DNA from 3 places in the Streptomyces sp. NBC_00289 genome. Region 2 is predicted to be linked to each of the others. Evidence: riboswitches for the same ligand, from Rfam matches in the RefSeq annotation. Region 2 holds a riboswitch; each other region holds the start of a gene.
The links. Region 2 has a riboswitch for cyclic di-AMP ahead of OG985_RS27240 (transglycosylase family protein). Riboswitches for the same ligand answer to the same signal wherever they lie in the genome.
Positions count from the first base shown of each region.

Region 1: it holds a riboswitch for cyclic di-AMP, as region 2 does, so the genes downstream of both, OG985_RS39105 (NlpC/P60 family protein) here and OG985_RS27240 (transglycosylase family protein) in region 2, are expected to answer to the same signal.
Region 3: it holds a riboswitch for cyclic di-AMP, as region 2 does, so the genes downstream of both, OG985_RS14230 (M23 family metallopeptidase) here and OG985_RS27240 (transglycosylase family protein) in region 2, are expected to answer to the same signal.

Region 1 covers NZ_CP108046.1:8,640,994-8,644,260, reverse strand. The annotation lists gene OG985_RS39115 (DUF5997 family protein) at 1-231, shown strand, start outside; gene OG985_RS39110 (NAD-dependent epimerase/dehydratase family protein) at 458-1,516, shown strand; cyclic di-AMP (ydaO/yuaA leader) riboswitch at 1,652-1,824, shown strand; gene OG985_RS39105 (NlpC/P60 family protein) at 1,833-3,140, shown strand.
Region 2 covers NZ_CP108046.1:6,004,336-6,007,602, reverse strand. The annotation lists gene eno (phosphopyruvate hydratase) at 1-589, opposite strand, end outside; gene OG985_RS27240 (transglycosylase family protein) at 930-1,637, opposite strand; cyclic di-AMP (ydaO/yuaA leader) riboswitch at 1,641-1,807, opposite strand; gene OG985_RS27235 (transglycosylase family protein) at 2,005-3,003, opposite strand; gene OG985_RS27230 (cytochrome P450) at 3,172-3,267, opposite strand, start outside.
Region 3 covers NZ_CP108046.1:3,100,422-3,103,688, forward strand. The annotation lists gene OG985_RS14225 (GntR family transcriptional regulator) at 110-805, opposite strand; gene OG985_RS14230 (M23 family metallopeptidase) at 1,059-1,823, opposite strand; cyclic di-AMP (ydaO/yuaA leader) riboswitch at 1,837-2,002, opposite strand; gene OG985_RS14235 (M16 family metallopeptidase) at 2,205-3,267, opposite strand, start outside.

The DNA.
Region 1 (3,267 bases), 2.6 Mb from region 2:
GAACTGCGGCGCACCGGACCGCACCCCCGCCCGGTGGTCGCGGCGAAGCTCGGCGTCTCCATCGCGGGCCTCGCCCGCGGCGGCGTCACCGAGGCGCTCACCACCGAGCAGATCGAGGCGCTGAAGCAGGACCGGCCCGAGTGGCTGGAGAAGGAGCGCGCCACCCAGGCGGAGGTGCGCAAGGAAGCGGCGCGCATCAAGCAGAAGAACGACGAGCAGGACGCTTCCTGACCGTCCGGTTCCCGGACTGACCGGGGCGCGTCCGGAGCCGTGGGAGTCCCAGGGCGTGCGAGGTGACACCCCGCTCCCGCCAACTCTCCCGGCGCGAGGCACGGCACGGCCGTGAGCGTGCCTGCCCCCAGCTGTTCCCTTTCCGCCCGGACATGCCCGACGCTTCCCTCAGGACGCGGATCGCCGGGAGCCCGGCGGCCCTTGACCGGACCCGGGGAGTGACAGCGTGGGCGTGGACGGCGAGAAGACCGTGGTGGTGACCGGTGGCAGCGGTTTCGTCGGCAGTCATCTGGTACGGCGGCTGCTGGAGCGGGGCTACCGGGTCCGCACCACCGTGCGCGGCGGCGCCGACTCGGCGAAGGTGCGGCCACTGCGGGCCATGCGCGAGGCGTTCCCCGGCCGGCTCGAGCTGTTCGAGGCGGACCTGCTGCGGGAGGGTTCCTTCGACGAGGCGGTGCGCGGCAGCCGGGTGGTGTTCCACGTGGCGTCGCCGTTCCTCATGCCGGAGAAGATCAAGGACGGCCGCAGGGACATGGTGGACCCGGCGCTGCTGGGCACGCGCAACGTGCTGGCGAGCGTGGAGCGGGCGCCGACGGTCGAACGGCTGGTCCTCACCTCCACCGTCGGCGCGATCTTCGGTGACTACGCCGACGTCATGGACATGGACGACCAGCTGCTGACGGAGCGTTACTTCAACACCACCAGCACGGTGGAGAACAACCCTTACCACTACGCGAAGACGCTCGCGGAGCGCGCGGCGTGGGACGCGGAGGCGGCCCAGGACCGCTGGCGCATGGTCTCCGTCAACCCCGGTCTGATCCTGGGTCCTTCCCTGACCCCCGCCTCGGAGTCCGGCAGCCTGTTCCTGCTGGACGAGCTGTTCAAGGGTTACTTCTTCTACGGAGCACCGGACTTCAGCTTCACGACGGCGGACGTGCGCGAGGTGGCCGAGGCGCACATCGCGGCGGCGGAGCGGCCGGACGCGAAGGGCCGCTACATCGTCGCCGCGGAAACCATGACGTCCTTTCACGAGATGTCCCGCATCATCCGGGCCCGCCACCCCCGCGACCTCCGCCTGCCGCGCACCGCGCTCCCCCACTGGCCGGTGCGCGTGCTCGGCCCGGCGTTCGGGCTGAGCCAGGACTACATCCGCAAGCACCTCGGCATCCGGTTCCGGGTGGACAACAGCAGGAGCGTGCACGAACTGGGTGTTTCCTACCGCCCGATCGAGCAGACCGTGCTGGACCACTACGCGGCATGGCGAGGCCGACGGGACGCGAACTGAGCGTCGGCGACCCGGTTACGACGAAGGTCACAATTACGTATCGGACATACCGCACTTCAACCTTCACACAAGGCTCACATGTTGGTTAAGTTGACGTCAGACCGTTCGACTCGCTCCGGCGGACCCCGCCGGGTCGTACGGCCTCCGCCGAGTTCGGTGCGCCGCACGGCAGCCGGAGCCGGGGACCCAACCGAAGACTTGGGGTGAATCGGCCAGACGCCTCACGGGGCAACGGCCGTAGGGCACACCTTCCGGAACTGCCGCCCGAACCCGTCAGCTAACCCGGTAGGCGGAGTACGGAAGGAGTACGTCTCTCATGGCGCCGGAACGAACATCGCGCCCCAGAGGTCTCAGCCTCCCCGGCCCGCGCGGCTCCGCCCTCGCGACAGCCGCGCTCACCTCAGTGGCCCTGTTCACCCAGACCGCCGACGCCGTACCCCTCTCGGGGGAGGACACACCGAGCCGCGACGAGGTCCAGCAGCGGGTCAACACGCTCTACGACCAGGCGGAAACCTCCACCGGCAACTACAACGCGACCCGCGCCATGACGACGGGGACCCGCCGCCGCGCCGAGCCCAGGCGCACGGACGCCTCCGCCGACAACGTCACCAGGCAGTGGTTCGACGCGGCCCGCACCCGAGTGGGCCCGACCGTCCCCGCGGTGCTGCCGCGCGACAGGACACCCGAGGCCGCGCCCACGGCCCGCCCGGCCGAACGGCGCTCCGCCGCACCGGAGCTCACCGCCGGGCCGCCTCCCGCAGCCGTGCCCGAGCTGCCCGCCGGGCCGGCCGCACGGCCCGTACTGGAGCTGACCGCGGGACCCGCTCCCGCCGCCCTGCCCGAGTTGACCGCCGGACCGACGCCCGCGCTGCCGGCCCTGCCGGGGCCCCGGCAGGAGGCCGTCCCGGCGCAGCCCGCGCCGACCGCCGAGGCCCAGCGGTCCTCCCTGCGGTCCTCCAAGGAGCAGAACCGGCGCAAGCTCGCCGCGGCCCGCGAGCTGATGGCCCGGTACACCGTCCAGCAGCGCACACCCGTCGCGGCGATCGAGGCTCCGCCGGTCCAGGAATCCTGGCTCACCTTCCCCGACCTGCCCGCCGTCCCCGCTGTCGCGATCACGGAACCGACTCGCCCTACGGTCGAAGAGGTGGCGTGGCAGCAGCAGCCGGTGCCCGGCCCGGACGTGATCGCGAGCACCCCTTCGGTCCTCGACACGGGCCTTCCGGCGGCAGCCGTCGCCCCGGTCGTCCTTCAGGACCAGGGGAACGGCGGAAAGGCCGTGCGGGCAATGGAGTTCGCCCGCGCCCAGATCGGCAGGCCGTGCGTGTGGGGGGCGACCGGGCCGGAGTCGTACGACTGCGGCAGCCTGACCCAGGCCGCCTGGCGGGCGGCCGGCGTCGCCCTCCCCCGCAACGCACCCGATCAGGCGAGCGCCGGCACGGTGATACCCCTCGGCGACGTCCGGCCCGGAGACCTGATCTTCTTCCACGACGACCTGAGCCACCTCGGCCTCTACACCGGCAACGGCATGATGATCCACGCGCCGGGACCTGGCACGTACATCCGCGAGGAGTCGGTCTACTTCGCCGGGGAGTCGGCGATCCGCGGAGCCGTGCGGCTCGCCTGAGACCCTGAGCGCAGGGCCGCCCGCGGACCCGTGGCCGCACGGCCGCATGCGCGGACGCGTCCCCGTGCCCGTGCCCGTGAGAGGTACACGGGACGACGGAGGCCGTCGGCTCGGCATTTCCCGACGC
Region 2 (3,267 bases):
TCTTCAGCACCTTCTTGAGGGTGTGGTAGACCTCGGCGCCCCAGCGCAGGGCCTCGGAGAAGGACTCCGCGCCGATCGGGGCGATCATGAACTCCTGGATGTCCACGTTGGAGTCGGCGTGCGAGCCGCCGTTCAGGATGTTCATCATCGGAACGGGCAGCAGGTGCGCGTTCGGGCCGCCCAGGTAGCGGAACAGCGGCAGGTCGCTGGCCTCGGAGGCGGCGTGGGCGACGGCGAGGGACACGCCGAGGATGGCGTTGGCGCCGAGGGAGCCCTTGTTGTCGGTGGCGTCCAGGTCGAACATGGCCTGGTCGATCAGGCGCTGCTCGGTGGCGTCGTAGCCGACGAGCTCCGGGCCGATCTGCTCGATGACGGCGAGGACGGCCTTCTCGACACCCTTGCCCTGGTAGCGGTTGGGGTCACCGTCGCGGAGCTCGATGGCCTCGAAGGCACCGGTGGAGGCGCCGGACGGGACGGCGGCACGACCCGTGCTGCCGTCGTCGAGGCCGACCTCGACCTCGACCGTGGGGTTGCCTCGGGAGTCCAGGATTTCCCGGGCTACGACGACGTCGATGGACGGCACGAGCATCTCCTTCTTCAGTGTGACGCGGGTACGGCCGGACCGTGGCCCGGCTGGTGCAGCGCCGCACGGGCTCTGCGGGACGAGCCTAACCGGCTCCGGCCCATCGGCCGGCCCGTCGGCCACGTCGTGGACAGAACCGAGAGTAAATTGTTTCCGAACGGAACAAAGAGGGGGCCCGTCCGGAGTGCGAAAAACAGCTCCGGACAGCACAAAGCCCCGCCCCGGTGCGTACGGGGGAAGACGCACCGGAGCGGGGAGCCCGTGGGGACGGGGGGTGACCCTCACGAGGCCTTCATCGTGAAGGACACGGATGTGAGGGCGCTGTGGTTCGGCTACGGGCCGGATGTCACTTCAGGTGAAGCTGCTGGCCCGGGTAGATGAAGTCGGCGTCGTCGACGATGTCCTTGTTCAGCTGGAACAGCTTCTGCCAGCCGCCCTTGACCTTGTGCTTCTCGGCGATCGAGCTGAGGGTGTCGCCCTTGACGACCTTGTACTCGCCGTCACCCTTCTTGACCTTCTTGCCGGTCGGGGTGCTGACCGTCTTCTTCGCGGCCGGGCGCTCCGCGGACCGGGAGGCCTGCTGCTCGCTGGTCGAGCGGGTGCTGTTCGAGGAGCTGCTGGAGCTGCCGGAGCTGCTCGAGCCGCTCGACGAGGAGCCGGAGCTGCTGCCACCGCTGTAGGCGGCGCTCGACAGGCCCTTGCCGCAGACCGGCCAGGCACCCTTGCCCTGGGAGGCGAGGACCTTCTCGGCGACGGCTATCTGCTGCGCCTTGGAGGCCTGGTTGGCGGTGGAGGCGTACTGCGTGCCGCCGTACGCGGCCCAGGTGGAGGCGGAGAACTGCAGGCCGCCGTAGTAGCCGTTGCCGGTGTTGATGGACCAGTTGCCGCCGGACTCGCACGCGGCGACGGTGTCCCACTCGGAGGCGGTGGCGGCGGAGGCGTTGCCGGCCGCCATGAGCGGGGCGGCGATGGCGACACCGGTGACGCCGGCGAGCGTGGCGACGCGGGTGGCCTTGGACGGGCGGCGGTGCTTGCCCTTGCCGGTAAACAGCATGGTTGATCCCCTCACCGACGCCTGCGAGGTGAGCTGTCGGGTTCGGGCCGGTTGAGTTGCCCGGCCACACCTCCCTGGGAGGCGTGGCTTAACCCCAAGCCGCTCCGGTCAACTACCCGGCGCGGCACTTACCTTGGGTCCCCCGCTCCTGCCTACGGCGCTTTACGCGACGACTGTTCCCGTACGGCCGCTGGCAGGATTCGGCGTTGCGGCAGCCGGGGCTCGTGTTGCCGAGCGGTCACGACCGTAGACATGCGATCCGGCGAATTTCAAAGACGATCAGGGCTTCTGAGAGTCATCCCACACTTTCACCAAAGCGGACATTCACCCACAAGTGCGGCGCGAACTCCCGTTGCTTTTGGCCCGGTTAGACACCGACTCGCAGGGTCTGACCGGGGGCGATGCTGCTGGGGTCGATGCCGATCGCGTCCTTGTTCGCGTCGTAGAGCGCGCGCCACCCGCCGTCGAGGCCAAGGGAGTCGGCGATGGACGCGAGCGTGTCCCCGAGGCGGACGGTGTACGAGTCGACGGGCGAGGCGTCACCCTCGCCGGCGACATGGCGGCCGGCCGAGGAGGTGGTGCCACTCGCGGCGTCCTCCGTGGCGCTGCCACCACGATGCCGTCCGGAACCGAGGGCTCCCGTGTCGACCAGGCTCGAAGTGCCCACACTCTGCTTGAGGTTGTCCGCTTCATCCTGCTTGGACACACGAGGAGACGAGCTGACGGAACTGTCCGAACCGTCCTTTTCCGTACCGGAATCGGCACTCTTGTCGCCGTTGGAGCCGGAGGCCGTATCGGACTTGGCCGACTTGTCCTTCTTGTCCTTGCCGGCGTCGGCGCTCGCCGACGTTCCGGACGGAGTGGGCGACGCCGAGGGCGACGAGGAGGACGAGGAGGATTCCGACGAGTCGGACAGGCCAGAGGACCCCGATGAGTCGGACGAGTCCGGCGAGCCGGTGCCCAGACCCGTGTCGATGTCGGCCGAATCCGAGTCCTTGCTGAGTCCGGCGAGCAGACCACACGTCGGCCAGGCGGTGATGCCCTGGTCGTCGAGCATCTTCTCGGCCACGGCTATCTGCTGGGAACGGCTGGCCTCGTCCGCGCTGGAGGCGTACTCGAGGCCGCCGTACTTCTCCCAGTTGTCCTGGGAGACCTGGAGGCCGCCGTAGTAGCCGTTGCCGGCGTTCTCGCTCCAGGAGCCGCCGCTCTCGCATTCCGCGACATGGTCCCAGGTGGTACCGGTGGCCGCGCTCGCCCCGGTGGCACCGAGGAGCGGGATCGCGATGGCGGAGCCGGTCACTCCGGCCGCCACGAGGAGAGCCGGAGCCTGACGGGGGCGACGGTGTCGACCGTTCCCGGAGAGCATGCGGAGACCTTTCGCAGGACAACAGTGGCCGCGCGACACATGAAGCTGGGGCATCGCGCTGATCCGTGAACGTATAGGCACACGATCACTTGTCACAAGTTAATGCCGCGTAGATCACGTGAACATCACAGACTTGAGGGCGTGTCACCTTTACGCAGGTGAGAGCAGTCATCGACGGGGTGTGAACTCCACCGGCAGCGTGCGCAGTCCGCGCATGATGAGACCACCCCGCCACCGCAAATCGGCTGATTCCACCGCCAGTTG
Region 3 (3,267 bases), 2.9 Mb from region 2:
CCACCGCGGACATGCGAATGGCGCGAGCGCGGAATTCACCGGCACGCGAGAAAACGGGCAGCGGAAATATCGACCGCCGAATAGCACCTCTTTGTATACGGCGCCTGTGTTAATGCCGCAGGCCCGACATGTTTACGGGAGGTTGCGAGTTCCTCACACGGTCCGGGCGGTCAGCGCCCCCTCCGAAACGCAACCGGTGCGCGGCCGTCGCCCGCTCCGTGTGCAGCGCCGTGACCGCCCGCGCGCGCTCACTGTCACCGCGCGCCACGGCGTCCACGATCGCGCCGTGCTCCGCCCAGGAGTCCACCGGGTCGGCGGGCGCGTCCACCAGGAACATCCAGGCGATCTTGTGGCGCAACTGGGTCAGCATCGAAGTCATCGCCGGGCTGCCGGAGGCCTGGGCGAGCGTCTCGTGGAACCAGCCGCCCAGGGAGCGCAGGTCCTCGCTGTTGCCCCGCCTGGCCCGCTCCTGGCCCAGCCGCACCAGGCCGCGCAGCACCTTGAGGTGGGCCTCGGTACGCCGCTGGGCGGCGCGTGAGGCGCCGAGCGGCTCCAGGAGCATGCGCATCTCGAGGAGGTCGGCGCCCTCCTGCTCGGTGGGCTCCGCGACGCACGCGCCCGCGTGCCGCCGGGTCACCACGAAGCCCTCGGCCTCCAGCGTGCGCAGGGCTTCGCGGACGGGGACGCGGGAGACGCCGTAGCGACGGGCGAGCAGTTCCTCGGTGAGGCGGCTGCCGCGCTCGTAGACACCCGCGACGATGTCGTCCCGGATCGCCGTGCACACCGAGTGCGCCGGAATACGCATGACCGACCTCCGCCTTAATCCCCGTGAAACGTCGACGATTGACGTGTGTTCAGTGACTCTATTGCAATGAGCGGGAATTTCCGACGGCGGACCGGAATCCATGGATATTTTTTGGACAGTGGGGGGTCTGAAACGCCGAAAACCCCGGCTGGAGAGCCGGGGCTTCGGGAAGTGCGGCCTGCCGTCAGACCTTCACGGCGGGCGGGGCCGGAATGCTCGGCGGACGGCGGTCCGACCTGCGCGGCGGCGCGTGTCAGACGCTCACGCCGTGCGAGCGCAGGTAGGCGAGCGGATCGATGTCCGAGCCGTACTCGGCGGTCGTACGGGCCTCGAAGTGCAGGTGCGGGCCGGTGACGTTGCCGGTCGAGCCGGAGAGGCCGATCTGCTGGCCGGGAGTGACCGTCTGGCCCACCGAGACGCCGATGGACGACAGGTGGCCGTACTGGGTGTACGTCCCGTCGTGCATCTTGATCACGATGTTGTTGCCGTAGGAGCCGCCCCAGCCGGCCTCGACGACCGTGCCGGAACCGACCGCGTGCACGGACGTGCCGCTCGCGGCGTGGAAGTCGATGCCGGTGTGGCTGCCGGAGGACCACAGTCCGCTGCTGGCCTGGTAGCCGGTGGAGACGTAGGAGCCGGTGACGGGGAGCACGAAGGTGTTGAGACGCTTGCGCTCGGCTTCGCGAGCGGCACGCGCCTTGGCCTCGCGGGCCTTCTCCGCCGCGGCGGCGGCCTCCCTGCGCGCGGCCGCCTCGGCGGCCTCCCTGCGCGCGGTGTCCTCGGCGGCCTGCTCCTGGGCCACTGCCTGAGCGTCGATCTTGGCGGCGAGCGTGTCGCCGATGGTGATGACCGGGGTGAGGCCGGTCTGCTCGACGGAGGGCTCCGCGGCGAGCGCCGGAGCGGCGAGGGTGCCGACGACACCGGTGGTGGCGAGCGCGGCGACGCCCGCCGCGCGGACGGTGGTGCGGTGCACTCGGCTGGGACGGCGGTGCTTCCCGGTGGCGCGGGTGAACGCCATGTGGTGGCTGTTCCTTTCCTTCCTTCTCGCCTACCGGGTTAGCTGACGGGTTCGGAGCAGGAAGGTCTCCTACGGACCCCCTCGCTGGCGCGCGGGCGTCCGATTCACCCCAGGGACTCTCGATGTGGGTCCCCGGCTCCCCTGGCTCGCGCCGTACGGGGACTCGGCGATGACTGCCCGGTGCCGCGGATGCGGCGCGGTGCCTGACGGACAGCCGGCATGACGCTAAACGGGGCCGCTTTCAATCCTCAAACGGATCAGGCTTTTTGTAGCGCACGCCACAGGGCAGACAGGCAACCTCTCCCTCAATTCGGACATACGGAGGCCCTGATGACTCCTCAGTCACCAGGGCCTCACAGGCGCGTCCGGCCGCCCGGTGCCCTACTCGGCGGAGACCACGGTGACTTCGCCGATGCCGAGGGCTTCCACGGGCTCCTTGATCTGAGCCGCGTCACCGACGAGGACGATGACCAGACGGTCCACCGGGAAGGCGCTCACGACCGCCGCGGTGGCCTCCACGGTGCCGGTCGCGGCGAGCTGCTGATACAGCGTCGCCTGGTAGTCGTCGGGCAGGTGCTGCTCGACCTGGTCGGCCAGCGTGCCCGCCACGGCCGCCGCGGTCTCGTACTTCAGCGGCGCCACACCGACCAGGTTCTGCACGGCGACATCGCGCTCCGCGTCCGTGAGCCCGCCCTCGGCCAGGGTACGGAGCACCGCCCACAGGTCCGCCAGGGCGGGACCCGTGTTCGGGGTGTCCACGGAGCCGCTGATGGCGAGCATCGCGGCGCCCGTGCCGTCCGGCGTGGACCGCAGGACCTGCCCGAACGCCCGCACGCCGTAGGTGTAGCCCTTCTCCTCGCGCAGGACGCGGTCCAGGCGGGAGGTGAGGGTGCCACCGAGGCAGTACGTGCCGAGCACCCGCGCGGGCCACACGCGGTCGTGCCGGTCGGGGCCGACGCGGCCGATGAGCAGCTGCGTCTGGACGGCACCGGGGCGGTCCACGATGACGACCCGGCCGGTGTCGTCGGCGGTCACGGGCGGCACGGGCCGCGGCTCGGCCGTGGAGCCGGTCCAGACGCCGAGGGTCTCGCCGAGCAGTGCGTCGAGGTCGACGCCGGTGAGGTCACCGACGACCACGGCGGTCGCGGTGGCCGGCCGGACGTGCTTCTCGTAGAAGGCGCGTACGGCCGCGGAGTCGATCGCGGTGACCGTCTCCTCGGAGCCCTGGCGCGGGCGCGACATGCGCAAGGTCGCCGGGAACAGCTCCTTGGAGAGCTCCTTGGCGGCGCGGCGGGACGGGTTGGCCAGCTCGTGCGGGATCTCGTCGAGCCGGTTGCGGACGAGGCGTTCGACCTCGCTGTCCGCGAACGCGGGTGCCCTGAGGGCGTCGGCGAGCAGGTCCAGCGCCTTGGGCAGACGGGAGACCGGTACTTCGAGGCTCAGG